One region of the Variovorax multivorans genome, then DNA from elsewhere that is predicted to be linked to it. Evidence: riboswitches for the same ligand, from Rfam matches in the RefSeq annotation. Region 1 holds a riboswitch; each other region holds the start of a gene.
The links. Region 1 has a riboswitch for cobalamin ahead of cobM (precorrin-4 C(11)-methyltransferase). Riboswitches for the same ligand answer to the same signal wherever they lie in the genome.
Positions count from the first base shown of each region.

Region 2: linked by a shared signal. The riboswitch ahead of ACSFCA_RS01615 (TonB-dependent receptor domain-containing protein) and the one ahead of cobM (precorrin-4 C(11)-methyltransferase) in region 1 are both predicted to bind cobalamin.
Region 3: linked by a shared signal. The riboswitch ahead of ACSFCA_RS10655 (TonB-dependent receptor) and the one ahead of cobM (precorrin-4 C(11)-methyltransferase) in region 1 are both predicted to bind cobalamin.

Region 1 is NZ_JBPJZL010000023.1:34,640-39,307, reverse strand. Features, by position in the region: gene ACSFCA_RS34165 (autoinducer binding domain-containing protein) at 540-1,253, shown strand; gene tnpB (IS66 family insertion sequence element accessory protein TnpB) at 1,324-1,815, opposite strand; gene ACSFCA_RS34155 (ParB N-terminal domain-containing protein) at 1,838-2,326, opposite strand; cobalamin riboswitch at 2,397-2,658, shown strand; gene cobM (precorrin-4 C(11)-methyltransferase) at 2,813-3,682, shown strand; gene ACSFCA_RS34145 (sirohydrochlorin chelatase) at 3,679-4,626, shown strand; gene ACSFCA_RS34140 (precorrin-8X methylmutase) at 4,623-4,668, shown strand, end outside.
Region 2 is NZ_JBPJZL010000001.1:339,285-343,952, reverse strand. Features, by position in the region: gene ACSFCA_RS01620 (ClcB-like voltage-gated chloride channel protein) at 1-1,423, opposite strand, end outside; cobalamin riboswitch at 1,479-1,738, shown strand; gene ACSFCA_RS01615 (TonB-dependent receptor domain-containing protein) at 1,831-3,747, shown strand; gene ACSFCA_RS01610 (cobyrinic acid a,c-diamide synthase CobB) at 3,732-4,668, shown strand, end outside.
Region 3 is NZ_JBPJZL010000004.1:77,925-82,592, reverse strand. Features, by position in the region: gene ACSFCA_RS10660 (PepSY domain-containing protein) at 1-523, opposite strand, end outside; gene ACSFCA_RS10655 (TonB-dependent receptor) at 535-2,718, opposite strand; cobalamin riboswitch at 2,851-3,144, opposite strand; gene ACSFCA_RS10650 (hypothetical protein) at 3,235-3,456, opposite strand; gene ACSFCA_RS10645 (hypothetical protein) at 3,620-4,024, shown strand; gene ACSFCA_RS10640 (cation:proton antiporter domain-containing protein) at 4,048-4,668, opposite strand, start outside.

The DNA.
Region 1 (4,668 bases):
GCAGTTGCGAGTGCGATAAGGTTTGGAGTGAAATCAAGATCAATTTCGTCCTCGCCGATCAAGAGGACGTTGCGTCGCAGTAGGCCGACTCGCACAAAGCGAGTCTCGGAAAGGCAGACCTCAACCACCAATCCCAGCCGATAGAAAGTGGGGATTCCGACGCCCTTCTACTCAGTGAACCCGCTGATATTGGCCTGTGTGCCGCAGAAGCGGTCTGCGTCTGGAGTTGTCTCCCTCTATCCCTGTTATGAGATGGCAAACATCGAGTGTCAGGAGCTGATTCACCGATATACGCAGATGGCCATCGCGCGAGACCGGTGTCTAACCAGAAATGCGTATTCGCCTACGGCAGGCGAACGTGTGCAACTCAACGATCAGCCACCGGAAAGCAAGCTGGGCCAGGATGGAGGTAGGTCGGATGCCCAAAGTCGATGACAACGAGTCGGCACAATTTGCACAACATTTAAAGTGAACCCGATCGTACATTTCATGCTGCTTGGACTCAAAAACTGACTTGACGCAACACGTGAGGTAGAGCTATGAACAAGTGGTCGGAGACGCTGCTGACGGCCTTGAACCGAACCTCTGGGGAAGAGGAGGTGTTCGCACTTGTTCTCTCATCAGCACGAGAACTCGGCTTCGAGTATTGTGCGTACGGTCTACGCCACCCGCTGCCACTGACTAGTCCGAAGGTTTTCATGATCAACAATTACCCGAGCGAGTGGCGGGAGCTCTATGTGCAAAAGGGGTATCTGCACATTGATCCGACAGTGATTCATTGCCGGAAAAGCCAAACCGCACTCGTTTGGAGCGATGACATTTTTGAAAGTGCGAGGGGGTTCTGGCATTCAGCACGCTCATTCGGACTCAATATCGGGTGGGCCCAGTCCTGTTTTGACGGGCATGGGGGAGTCGGAATGCTGACGCTTTCGCGGCGAGCAACGCCGCTCAGTCAGGCGGAGCTTGATGCCAACGAATCGCACATGCGCTGGTTGGTCAACATATGTCATCAAGCCCTTGCGAGAGTGGTATCGCCTCGCTTGAATATTGAACAAGATGTGCCATTGACTTCGCGCGAGATCGAGATATTGCAATGGTTAGCTGATGGCAAGACATCGAGCGAGGCTGCTGAGATACTTTGCATCTCGGCCGACACGGTGAACTACCATCTGAAGAATGCCGTGGTAAAGCTTCGAGCTGCGAACAAGACGGGGGCAGTAGTGAGGGCCGCTTTGCTTGGCCTTCTGAGCTAAGAGTGTTGATTTCTATGGAGTCCTGACCCGATGGGGAGGCGGACAAAAACTTGGACTACCAAGAGGTAGTTCATGTATTCGCACGAAGACTGGATTCGAGCTGTGCACCGCTCAGCGAGATCGAGCCCGACTCGGTCTGCGGCCAGATGAAGCGGCCACGCTCCAAGTGTTTGGCCAGCACACACATGCCGTCGTCGTCAACACACACCGGCATCAATGAAACCCCCTCGGCACTGTCCCCCATTTTTTCGAGCGCCGTCCTAAGCGACTCGATCGCTGCTGCAGAAAGATCCTTCCGCTTCAGCTTGATCGTTGTCAGTCCCTTCGCCGTCGTTGAAATTACGGCAACGAGAACTCCTTCCAGAATCACGTTCACATCCGGTTTCGGCAATTGAGCTTTCGACTCCGTTGGCTCTTCGTTTCCGAGCAGCAGCGCCAGCACCGCAAGACGATCCAGTTCCCCCTGAAATGCGGCCGCCTTGGTCGCCCGAAAAGCCATCTTTTCCGGATCTTCGTCCCAGGCTCGCTTCAGCGCCCCTGCGTCCCGGTATTGCAACTCCAAGGGTGACCTAAGGAAGGTCTGATCAAGTCGTAAATTGGCTTGATGGCGAGCGCGTGTGCTTGTCGTTGCGCTCGCAAGCTCGTCTCTCCAGGCGAAGGGCGACCATCAAGCGCTTGAGTCCCGACAACACTTCGAACCTCGCTTCCGGAAACTCCGGGTGCACTGAGGACGGCGAGCATGGCCGGACCAGAATTGGAACCATGTTTCCGCCCGCTTCACGCATCTGCTCCTGCAACTCGTCGGCACCGACAGCGTGGAAGAGATCGCCGTGCCGGATCGCCCAGCGCGATGGGGAGACCAGGTGCGGATCGATCAGTCCCGCTACGCCCGTGGCGCGAAAGTCGGGCGACCAAGCCTTCAATTGCGTCATAAGCCTATGAACCTCGTTGTCTTGGTATTGGGTTGAGGTCGAGGCCGGGGGGAAGGGCTCCTTCAGGAGCTTGATGTAAGGGACAAGTGCCACCGCAGAAGAAACAGTATGGATGGCGGGCTGGGGTGTTTCGAGACGCATGACGGCTCCTGAGGTCGACGGCCGACTCCGGCGGCGGCCCCTGCCAGCGCCCAGCCATAGCGGCTGATACACTTTGAGCGCGTTGTCAGGTGTCCTAGCGTCCCGTGGAAACGGCGGGGCGGCCAGGGTGAAACGGGAAGTCGGTGCGCAGCGGTGGTAAACACCGCGCCATGCCGACGCTGCCCCCGCAACGGTAAGCGAGTCAAAAGCAAAACCCCGGGATTCGGTCCCGCGCCACTGTGTCACGAAAAGCACGGGAAGGCGGTCTTTGCGGGAGAGCCGATGGCCCTCCGCTCGCGAGCCCGGAGACCGGCCTGACGACCAGCGCATGACCTTGCGGTGGGCGAGGATCGGCGGGCGACGCATGGCGTCTGGCTCGATGCATCCTCGCATCCGTCGGCGCCGCATCCACGGACGCCTCCCGATTTCTCCCTCCCGCCGGGTCTTACCGACCATCTATCGCGCGGCGGGCGCGGAGGAACCAACATGAACGAGCGAGCCATCGCTCCAGGCAGCGCCGCGGGCAGCGCGGCCCTGCGTACGTCCGCGCCGGGAACCGTCTGGTTCGTCGGCGCGGGTCCGGGCGACCCGGAACTCATCACCGTCAAGGGCCGCGGCCTCATCGAACGCGCCGGGGCGATCCTGTTCGCGGGCTCGCTCGTGAGCGAAGCCGCCACGCGCTGGGCGCCCCCCGATTGCGTTGTCGCCGACAGCAAGGACATGACGCTCGAGCAGATGTCTTCATGGCTGATCGCGCAGGCCGCGCGCTGCCAGACCGTGGTGCGCCTGCAGACCGGCGACCCGGGTCTCTATGGCGCGCTGATCGAACTGGTGCAGCCGCTGGATGCGGCGGGCGTGCCGATCGGCGTCGTACCGGGCGTCTCCTCCGCCATGGCCTCGGCGGCGGCGGCGGTGGAGAGCCTCACGCTGCCCGAGGTCACGCAGACCGTGATCTTCACGCGCGTCGAAGGGCGCACGCCGATGCCGGAAGGCGAGTCACTCGAGGCGCTGGCTGCGCACCACAGCACGCTGTGCATCTTCCTGAGCATCACGTTGATCGGCAAGGTCACGGCCGCGCTGACGGCCGCTGGCTGGTCACCCGACGCGCCCGTGGTGGTGGTCCACAAGGCGAGTTGGCCGGGTGAGGAGCAGATCGTGCGTGGCACGGTCGCCACCATCCAGGCGCTGTGCCGCGAAGCCCGCATCGTGAGCCAGTCGATGATCATCGCCAGCCCCACGCTGGGCGCGCGGCAGTGGACCACGCTCGCCAAATCCAAACTCTATGACGCGAGTTTCACGCACCGCTTCCGGCGCGCGAGCGTTCCCGTCGAAACCCTCCAGCAGGACCTTCCATGAGCACCGAAACCATTCTCCTGGTGGGCCACGGCTCGCGCGAAAAATCCGGCAACGACGAGATCGAGGCTTTCGCGGCGCAATGGCGCGAGCGGCAACCCGGCTGGCGCATCGAGGTCTGCTTCATCGAGTTCTCCGAGGTCACGATGAGCGAGGGCCTGCGCCGCGCGGCCGAGGGCGCGCAACGCGTGGTCGTGGTGCCGCTCATCCTCAATGCGGCGGGCCACGTGAAGATGGACATCCCGCAGGCCATCGATGGTGCGCGGCTCCAGTATCCGATGGTGCAGTTCCTCTATGCGCCGCACCTCACGGCCTGCGACCCGATCCTCGCGATCCTGCGGCGGCGCCTCAAGGGCGCGATGCAGGCGCTGGACATGCCCGACCCGACCACCACCGGCGTGGTGATCCTGGGCCGGGGATCGTCGGACCGACAGGCCAACGGCGACATGGCGAAGATGGCGCGCTGGCTGCTGGAGGAGACCGACCACGAACTGGTGGATCTGGCCTTCACGGGCATCACCTACCCGCGCCTGGAGAAGGCCGTGCAGCGCCAGAGCCTGCAGGGCATGAAGCAGGTGGTGGTGCTGCCGTACTACCTGTTCAACGGCACGTTGGTCGAACGCATTGCGCGCCAGGTTGAGAACCTGAAGGCGCAATACCCGACGATCCGCTTCGTCTCGACCCGGTACTTCGGCTTCGAGCCCGAGATCTTCGCGCTGCTGGAACAACGCGTGAACGACCTGCGCCGCGGCGTGCCGATCGCGCTCATGCCCTGCGACGGCTGCAAGTTCCGCGACTTCGCGGTGGCGCACGGCCTGGGCGGCCACCACCATGACGATGCGGTGCTGCACAGCCATGGCGAGGGGCATCCGCATCCGCACGATCACGCGCATGACCACGCGCATGGCTGCCCTCATGCGCACGACACAGCGCCAGCACTGCGATGAAACCGACGTCTTCCATGGCGGCCAACGTCGTCACCGAGCAAC
Region 2 (4,668 bases), on a different contig from region 1:
GCCTGCTCATCGCTTCGCGGTCCGCCTCCGGGCCAACCACCGTTTCGGCAGGCTGAACCAGGTCGCGCATGTGCAGCCCGCGCAGGCGCATCTGCGTGTCCCGCTGCTCGTTGCGGTGCAGGGTGATCTCGTACATCGAGCCGGCATTGGCCGAGCGCGCGACGAAATAAGCGATGACGCTCGCCGCCATCAGCGGCAGCATGACCTGGTAGCTCAGCGTCATCTCGAAGATCATCAGGATCGCCATCAGCGGCGCCTGCGTCGCGCCCGCGAGGAACGCGCCCATGCCGACGATGGCATAGGCGAACGGTGCCGAGGTGGCCGCTGGCCACAGTGCCTGCACGCCAAGGCCGAACAGCGCGCCGACCATGCAGCCGAAGAACAGCGCCGGCGTGAACACACCACCCACCGCACCCGAGCCGGCCGTGGCCATCGTGGCGACCGCCTTGGCGACCAGCACCATCGCGATCAGCGTCCACGGCCAGGGGGTGTGCAGCACCGAATTGACCACGCTGTAGCCGTTGCCCCAGACCTCCGGCATGGGCACCGACACGGCGCCCATCACAAGCCCGCCCAATGCCAGCCGCAATGGCAGCGCAACCGGCAAGCGCGAGAACAGCGCGCGGCTGCCCTGCAGCGCGCGCAGGAAGCCGACCGCCGCAAAGCCCAGCAGCACGCCGAGCACGCAGAACAGCACGACCTCGGTGCCGTGAATTTCAGGGAACGCCGGCATCCTGTACGGTGGCTGGTAGCCGGGCAGGGCCCGCATCGCGACATTGGCGACGACCGAGGCGATGATGATCGGCCCCACGCTTTCCATCGCGATGGAGCCCAGCACGATCTCGGCGACGAAGAAGGCGCCGGCAATGGGCGCGTTGTAGGCAGCGGTAAGGCCGGCCGCCGCGCCGCAGGCCACCAGCAGCCGCAGCCGCTCGACCGGAAAGCGGAACACCCGCCCCAGCAGAGACGACGCCAGCGCCGCCAGCTGCACCATCGAGCCCTCGCGCCCGATGGAGCCGCCGGTGCCGATGCTCACCAGCGACGATGCGCTGCGCACCAGTGTCTGAACCACTGGAATGCGCCCGTTGCCGAGCACGATGGCTTCCATGTAGTCGGAGGCGGCGCTGCGCAAGGCGACGCGTTTCGCCAGCACCAGCAGGCCGCCGGCCACCAGTCCGCCCAGCGTGGGGCAGGCGATGCGCGCCCACCATGGCAGGTGCTTCGCCATTGCCACCAGCCCTTCGCCGGGACCGAGCACCAGGTGCTCGAAGTGATAGAGCGCCGCGCGAAAGAGTTCGGTGGCCAGCGTGCCGAGCAACCCGGCCACGATGGACCACAGCAGCATCGACTGCCAGCCCGAGACACCGAAGACACGCTGCAGCGCCGAACGAAGATTGAGGAATACCGAGGCGGGCCGCATCATGGCCGTCGATGTTAGCGGCGTCGCAACTTTCGACTTAAGCGGCGTCCGGCAGGGCATAAAATCCCGCCCGTTGGTGCCTGCGGCGTGGTTCACGCGCCGCGGTTCAACGGGAAGCAGGAGTGGAAGCCCCCGACCTCAGCAGGTCGGAACAAGGCCGAAGCCGCCTGCGCTGCCCCCGCAACGGTCAAGCAGACGGCGCCGCAAGGCGCCAACCCCTTTCCATCGAAGCCACTGGGCGCCCTGAAACAGGCGCCTGGGAAGGCGAAGAGGGGCCTTTCTGCCAGCCCGGATACCGGCCAACAAGGCGGCTGCCGCATGCGCGATTTGATCTGTGCATGGGGCGGCCATGGCGCCCAGGCGCTGGCGGGGAGGCCGGCGAGGGGTATTGACGTTCGTTCGGCTCATTCATGATTTCCCACGTTTGCTTTTCTCGCGGCCGCGCTCCTGCGCGCCGTCTCCGCCACGCCTGCCTGCCGCTGGCGCTGGCTTCCGCCTTCGGTGGCCTGGCCCATGCACAAGACGCCCCCACGCTGGGCGAAACGGTGGTCACGGCCAACCGCACGCCGCAGGCGCTGTCGGACCTGGTGGGCGACGTGTCCATCATCGACCGCAAGACCATCGAGCGCAGCGGTGCGACCGGCGTGGCCGACGTGCTGGCGCGCCTGCCCGGCATCGAGATCTCGCGCAGCGGCGGCGTGGGCAACACCACCAGCCTGTTCATCCGCGGCGCCGAAACGCGCTTCACGGCCGTGTACCTCGACGGCGTGCGCATCGACTCGCAATCGACCGGCGGCGCCGGTTGGGAAGGCATTCCGCTCTCGCAGATCGACCGCATCGAAGTGCTGCGCGGCCCGGCCGCCGCGGTGTATGGCTCCGATGCCGTGGGCGGCGTGATCCAGCTCTTCACCAAGCGCGGCGAAGAGGGCGTGTCGCCTTACGCGGGCATCGGCTTCGGCAGCCGAGGCCTGCGCAAGATCGAAGGCGGCGTGAGCGGCAAGTCGGGCCTGTTCGACTATTCGTTCGGCGTGGCGCACGAGGAAAGCAAGGGCTACAACGTGCAGCCCGCAAGCAAGCGCAACGTGGTGAAAGACGGCTACACCAGCCCCGACCGCGACGGCTACAACAGCACCTCGGGCAACGTGAAGCTGGGCTTCCAGATCACGCCCGACCAGCGCCTGGAGGCCACGCTGCTCACCAGTGACATCAAGGCCGGCTACGACGCCACCGTCTCCTACAGGACCAAGCCGCCGATCCTGTTCCGCGACGACGTGTCGAACAACACGCTGCGCACCGCCGGCCTGACCTGGTCGGCCAAGTGGAACGACATCTACAGCACCCGCGTGCAGGTGACCGATTCGCAGTCGGTCTACAAGACGCAGCCTTCGTTCTACCGCACCGAAACCAACCTGCGCGGTTACCTGTTCCAGAACGAGTTCCGCTTCGGCCCGCACCTGGTGACGGCCACCCTCGAGCGCCGCGAAGATGCGCTCGAAAACGCACCTACCACCTCGTCGAAGCTGCTGTCGCGCGACCGTTCGCAGGACGCGATTTCGCTCGGCTACGGCTTCGTGCAGGGCCCGCATTCGCTGCAACTGCACGTGCGCCACGACAGGGACAGCGAGTTCGGCGGCAAGACGACGGGCAGCGCGGCCTATGGCTATGCCATCACGCCGTCGTTGCGCTTCACGGCATCGGCCGGCACCGCCTTCCGCGTGCCCACGCTGTACCAGCGCTTCAGCGAATACGGTGTGTCCACCCTGCAACCCGAAAGCAGCCAGAACGTCGAGCTGGGCATGAACTACGCCAAGGACGGCACCACCGCCGGCATCGTGGTGTATCGCAACCGCGTGCGCAACCTCATCAACTTCGTCGGCACCGCCAAGGGCTGTGCCTCGACGTTCGGCTGCTACACCAACGTGAACCGTGCCACCCTGCAGGGCGCCACGCTGTCGGCCAGCCAGCGCCTGGGCGATGTCACGCTGCGTGCCTCGCTCGACGTGCAGGACCCGAAGGACGCCGACACCGGCAACCTGCTCGCACGCCGCTCCAAGCGCCATGGCACCCTGGGCGCCGACTGGCGCATCGCTGGCTGGACGCTGGGCGCCGAAGTGCAGTCCTCGAGCAAGCGTTATGACGATTCGGCCAACACCATCAAGCTCGGTGGCTACACCGTGCTGAACCTGTCGGCCAGCACGCAGATCACGCGTGACCTCAACCTCGTGGCGCGCGTCGACAATGCAGGCAACAAGGACTACCAGTTCGCGCGGCTGTATGCCAATGCCGGCCGCACCGCGTACGTCGGTCTCAAGTGGACGCCTCACTAAGCCAAGCTCCCCAACCAGGCGACACCGCCGGTGCCGCGGCAGCCTCGTGCGCCGCGGTGCTGGTGGCCGCCCCGGCTTCGGGGCAGGGCAAGACCACCGTTGCGGCGGCGCTCGCGCGGTTGCATGCGCGCCAGGGCCGGCGCGTGCGCGCCTTCAAGTGCGGGCCCGACTTTCTCGACCCGCACTGGCTGGCGCTGGCCACCGGCGCGCCGGTGCATTCGCTCGACCTCTGGATGACTGGCGAGGCCGATTGCCGGGCGCGCCTGCGCGCCGCGGCGGCCGAGTGCGACTTGCTGATCGTCGAAGGCGTGATGGGCCTGTTCGACGGCACGCCAAGCGCGGCCGACCTGGCCGAGCGCTTCGGCCTGCCGGTGCTGGCGGTGATCGACGCGCACGCCATGGCGGGCACCTTCGGCGCGCTGGCCTACGGGCTGCAGAACTTCCGGCCCGGCTTGCCATGGGCTGGCGTGCTGGCGAACCGCGTGGCCAGCGAAAGGCATGCGGGCATGCTGAAGGACTCGCTGCGCGAGCCTTCGCAATGGCTAGGCGCCTTGCCGCGCGACGCGGGGTTCACGTTGCCCGAGCGGCATCTGGGGCTCGTGGCCGCCACCGAGCTCGGTGATGCGATGGCGCGTCTCGACGCGGCGGCCGATGTGCTGGCCGCCACGCCGCTTGGCCAGATGCAGATCGGCCAATTGCCGCAGGTGCGTTTCGAGGCACCCGTATCCGACGAGGCAGAAGCCGTGCCGCCGCTGCTCGCTGGCAACACCATCGCCATTGCGCGCGATGCCGCCTTCTCGTTCATCTATCCCGCGAACCTCGACGTGCTCACGGCACTGGGGGCACGGCTGTCCTTTTTCTCGCCGCTTGCGGGCGATGCCCTGCCAGCTTGCGACGCGGTCTGGCTACCTGGCGGCTACC
Region 3 (4,668 bases), on a different contig from region 1:
CGTCGCCGACCTCGATGCGGTGCAACGGGCGCAGCGGGTTCAGGCCCTGCGGCACGGTCCACTGGTCGCGCTCCAGCGTCTCGGCCCAGTGCGCACTCACATGGCCCGAAAAGGCCCGCGCGATGGCCTCGGCCTGCGCTGCATCGACCGGGCCGGGCACATGGCCGTCGCGCGCCGAGACCGTGTGCCGGCCGCCGCTCGCATCGACGATGCGCCACACGGGCTCGGCGTTGATGCCGCCCTGCATCTCCAGCACCATGCGCCGCGGCGGTTGTGCGCGGTCGGCCTGTGGCAGCGCATCAAGTGCAGCGGTCGGCGACACCGCAGCCTGCTCGAAGCGCAGCGGCGCCAGACCTGCGAGCCGCTCTTCGTCCGTGAGGTTGGGATACCCCACGTACATCATCACGACGCCCGAGACGAACCACATGACGAACAGCAGGCAGCCGCCGATGCCCAGCCACCGGTGCGTCCAGTAGAGCCAGTGCCGGATGCCCGGCCAGGCGCGGCGCCATGCGGAAGTCATGAGAACGTCGCTCAGAAGATGACCAGAGCCGAAAGCTCGAACGAACGCGGACGGCCCAGCAGCCACTGGTTGCCGCCGTTCGAGAACGACACCGCATAGCGGCGGTCGGCCAGGTTGTAGGCACGCAGCGCAAGCTTGAGCGACGGGCTGGCCTGCCAGCTCACGCCCGCGTCTGCCACCGTGTAGGAGCCGATCTTGCGCGAATTGGCCGTATCGACCTGACGCGGCCCGACATAGCGCACGCCGAAGTCAGCCTCCCACTGCGGCAGAAAGCGCCAGTTGAGCCAGAGGTTCGCAGCCTCTTCGGGCACGCCTGTAGGCGTGTTGCCCGCACGCGAGACCAGGCGCCCGCTGACGACTTCGTTGAAGTCGTCATAGCGCGCACGCAGCTTGGCCACGTTGGCTTCGAGCCGCAGCGTGGAGGTGAGCGCCAGGTCGAGCGTGGCCTCGATGCCTTCGGACGACTGCTTGCCGATCTGCTGGCTGATGGTCGGATCGGTCGCGTCGCGCGAGAGCAGCTTGGTCTTCTCGATGCGGTAGGCCGCCACGGTCCAGGCGCCGCGGTTGTCGGCCAGCTGGCGCTTGTAGCCGACCTCGACCTGCCGGCCGGTGCTGAGCTCGAACGGCACCTGCGTGGCCGAGGTGGTGATGAGCGAGGTCAGCGGGTCGGCCGCGCGCGCCACCTGTGCGTAGAACGACTGCGACGCATCGGGCGCATACACCACGCCGAGGCGGCCGGTGGCGTACTCGAAGGTCTTGCCGAGGTTGTTGGCCGCGTTCTGCAGGTCGGTGCGCGCCACCTTGGCATGGTCCCAGCGCAGGCTGCCCACCACCGACCACTGCTCGTTGAAGGCCAGCTTGTCTTCGGTGAAGAAAGCGTAGGTGTCGGTCTTGGTCCGGTAGCGCGGCGTGTAGGCCACGGGCGAGACGTAGTAGCCGGGGTTGAAGACGAAGGGGTCGACCACCGAGCGCCCGCCATAGGGCGAATCATTGCTGTGCTGGAAGTTGATGTGATTCGCGTCGAAGCCCACCAGCACCTGGTTGGCCAGGCCGAACAGGCTGTGCTTGAAGGTGGCGTCGGTGCGGTTGCCGATCTGCTCCTGGTCGTGGCCGATTTCCAGGTAGTCGCCGCGCGTCACGCGGCGCGTGGTGGCGTTGTAGGTGTAGGTCTCGCTGTCGCGCCAGTGGCGCTTGCTCTCCAGCCGGTAGAGCTGGTTGCGCACGGTAACGGCATCGTTGGGCGTCCACTGGGCGTCGAGCCGGGTCCACTTGTCGCGGTACTTGATCTCGGCGTCGTCTACGTTGTAGTTCTGGCGCAGGGTCTGGCTGCTCAGGCGGCCATCGATCAGCGGCACGCCGAAGTAGCGCTGCGGCGACTGCCGGCCCTCGTCGTGCGACAGCGTGAACTGCAGCTGCGGCGACACGTCGAGCCGCACGGCCGCGCCCACGGCCAGGCTCTCGGCCTGCCCGCGCTGCATGAAGCCGTCGGTCTGGCGGTGGCTGATGTCGAAGCGGTAGGAGAGCTTGTCGTTGATCGCCCCGCCGCTGCCAAAGGCCACCTGGCGAGTGGCGTCGGAGCCCACTGTGACCAGCGCCTCGTTCTGGATCGGGCCGCGCGTGGGCTTCTTGGGCACCACGTTGATGGCGCCGCCGATGGCGCCCTCGCCGTACATCACCGAGGCCGCGCCGCGCAGCACCTCGATGCGGTCGACTGACCAGGTGTCGAACGGGAAGGTGACGGTGCCCGCGCCCGCGTAGAGGCGCGTGCCGTCGAAGAGCTGCATCACCGAGCCGTGGCCCGAAAAACCGCGCGCCACCATCGCGGTGCCGCCATTACCGGGGCCGGGCGTGCCGGTGATGCCGGTGGCGCGGGTGGCGGCATCGACCACCGAGACGTCGCCGCGTGCGCGGATGGTGTCGCCCGTCAGCACTTCGATGCTGGCCGGCGTTTCCAGCGGCGTGAGGCCCAGGCGGCTGCCGGTGTGCGAAGGCTCGTCGATGGCCAACGGCGTGTGCCGCTCGGCTTCGACCTGCACCGGCTTGAGGGTCTGGCTGCTGCTGGCGGCTTCACCCGACGACTGCGCGAAGACCAAGGAAGGCCCGAAAACCAGCCCCAGACCCAGTGAAAGACCCGAAAGGCGTGCCCAACGCAGCGGCGCGCCCGTGCGATCGCGCGCTGGCGATGCATGACCCATGTGACTTCTCCTCCGACCTGCGTCCCCGCAGGCTCCTGACCGATAAAGGACGCAGCGGAAGAGGCGAAGGGACTGCAACGGTACGCGCAAGCGCGAAGCGGTGGCAGGCCCGGACACGCACTCCCGCAGCGTCCGAAGGCGGTTGCGAAGGCCGGTATCCGGGCTTGCGGAGCGCCGCGGCGTGCCAGTCAATCAATGAATGGATGCACACCGCGGCCGAAACCCTCGCCTTCCCACGCCGAAGCGCAGTGGCTGCCCATGCCGTCTGAGGGGCATGAGCGTGAGGGTTTCCAGATCCGCTGACCGTTGCGGGGGCAGCGCAGGAGTTGCAGCGTCAATCAAGAATGAACGACGCGGCGCACCTGCTTCCCGTTTAACCCCGTGGCCATGAGATGGCGTGCGGGGCACCTTCGAACCGTATTGCCTGGCGGGATTAATAAGAATTAACACACCAGAACGGCGGGATTATAGGGAGAGGCCTTCCGCCGAAGGCCTCGGATGGGCCTCTGATGGGCCTCAGGCAGGCCTTCCGTCGGGTCCGAACAGCCTCCGCATCACGGCCACGCCCGCCACCAGCGCGTTCGAATAGGTGGCATAGGGATCGTGGGCTGCCTCCAGCGGCATGTAGACGTGGGAGGTTTCGCCAGGCGTGTCGTCGACCGCCTCCATCAGCACCCAATAGAACTCGCCCGCCTCCAGTTCATGGACGGTGAGCGCGATGTTTCTCGATGAGGGCATGGAGGTAAGAGTGGCTGACAAGGTTGTCGGTTCTTTTTTGAATGGGCGGGGTACGCACGCGGTTGACAGCGCTTTCGGGCTTCTCCTACAGAGCCCAGCCTTGGTGCGACCTAATGTTGTAGTCAGGGACCTTTCAGAAGCCTTTCCAAGAACAGGAGGCAGCATGAAGCATTTCACTCTTGAACCGGGCATGCGATCGAGCATCGGCGGAGCCTTTTATCCGACCGGCTATTCGATGGTGATGTTTCCGAATGCGGAAGACGCCGACCGCATCGGCCACCGCCTGATCGAAAAAGGCATGAGTGGCGACGAGGTCTATCTGCTGCCCGCGCAAACGGTGCTGGCCGAAATCACCCCGACCGCGAAGACATCCGACAACCCCCTGCCCTCCGCCGGCACCGATGCTGCGACGGTACGCGCCTATACCGAGTTGGCGCGCGACGGCCACACGGGCCTGCTGGTGAGGACAAGAGACGGCGCGGCCGCCGAACGCCTGATGGAGCTGGTGCGCACCGTGCCCTATTCCATCGCACAGCGCTACCGCACGCTGGTCATCGAAGACCTCTGAGAAGAAGAGGAAGGCGGGCGTCTTCAAGCCGGCACGGCCATCGACACGGCGCGCTGGACCACATCACGGGCCATGGCCTGGGCCAGTTCGTGCTCGCCGAGGAACACGGTGGCGGAGGTTTCCTGCGTGAGCAGCCGGGCCTCCTGCTCGTTGTGGCTGCGGATCACGGTCTGGATGGTGGGGTTGAGCGTGCGCGCGGTTTCCATCATCTGGCGCACGTTCATGGCGTCGGGCGTGGCCACCACCAGCACGCGGGCGCGTGCGATGTGCGCCTGGATCAGCACCGCCGGGTCGGCCGCGTCGCCCCACACGGCTGGCGTGCCGGCCTCGCGCAGCTTTTCGACCAGTTCGCGGTTCTGCTCGGCCACCACGTAGGGAATGTCGTGCGCGTCGAGTTCGGCCGCAATGCGGCGCCCGACGCGGCCATAGCCCACCAGCACCACCTGCCGCGAGAGGTACTTGGCCTCGGTGGTCATGGGCAGTTCGGCCAGCGGGTCGTCGCGCGATTCGAGCCCGCGCGCAAAGGATGAACGGGCGTGCAGCCACTTCTGCATCGGCCCGATCAGGCTGAACCACAACGGGTTGGTGGCAATGGAAATCAGCGCGCCCGCCAGCACCAGGCTCTGGCCTTCCACCGGCAGCAG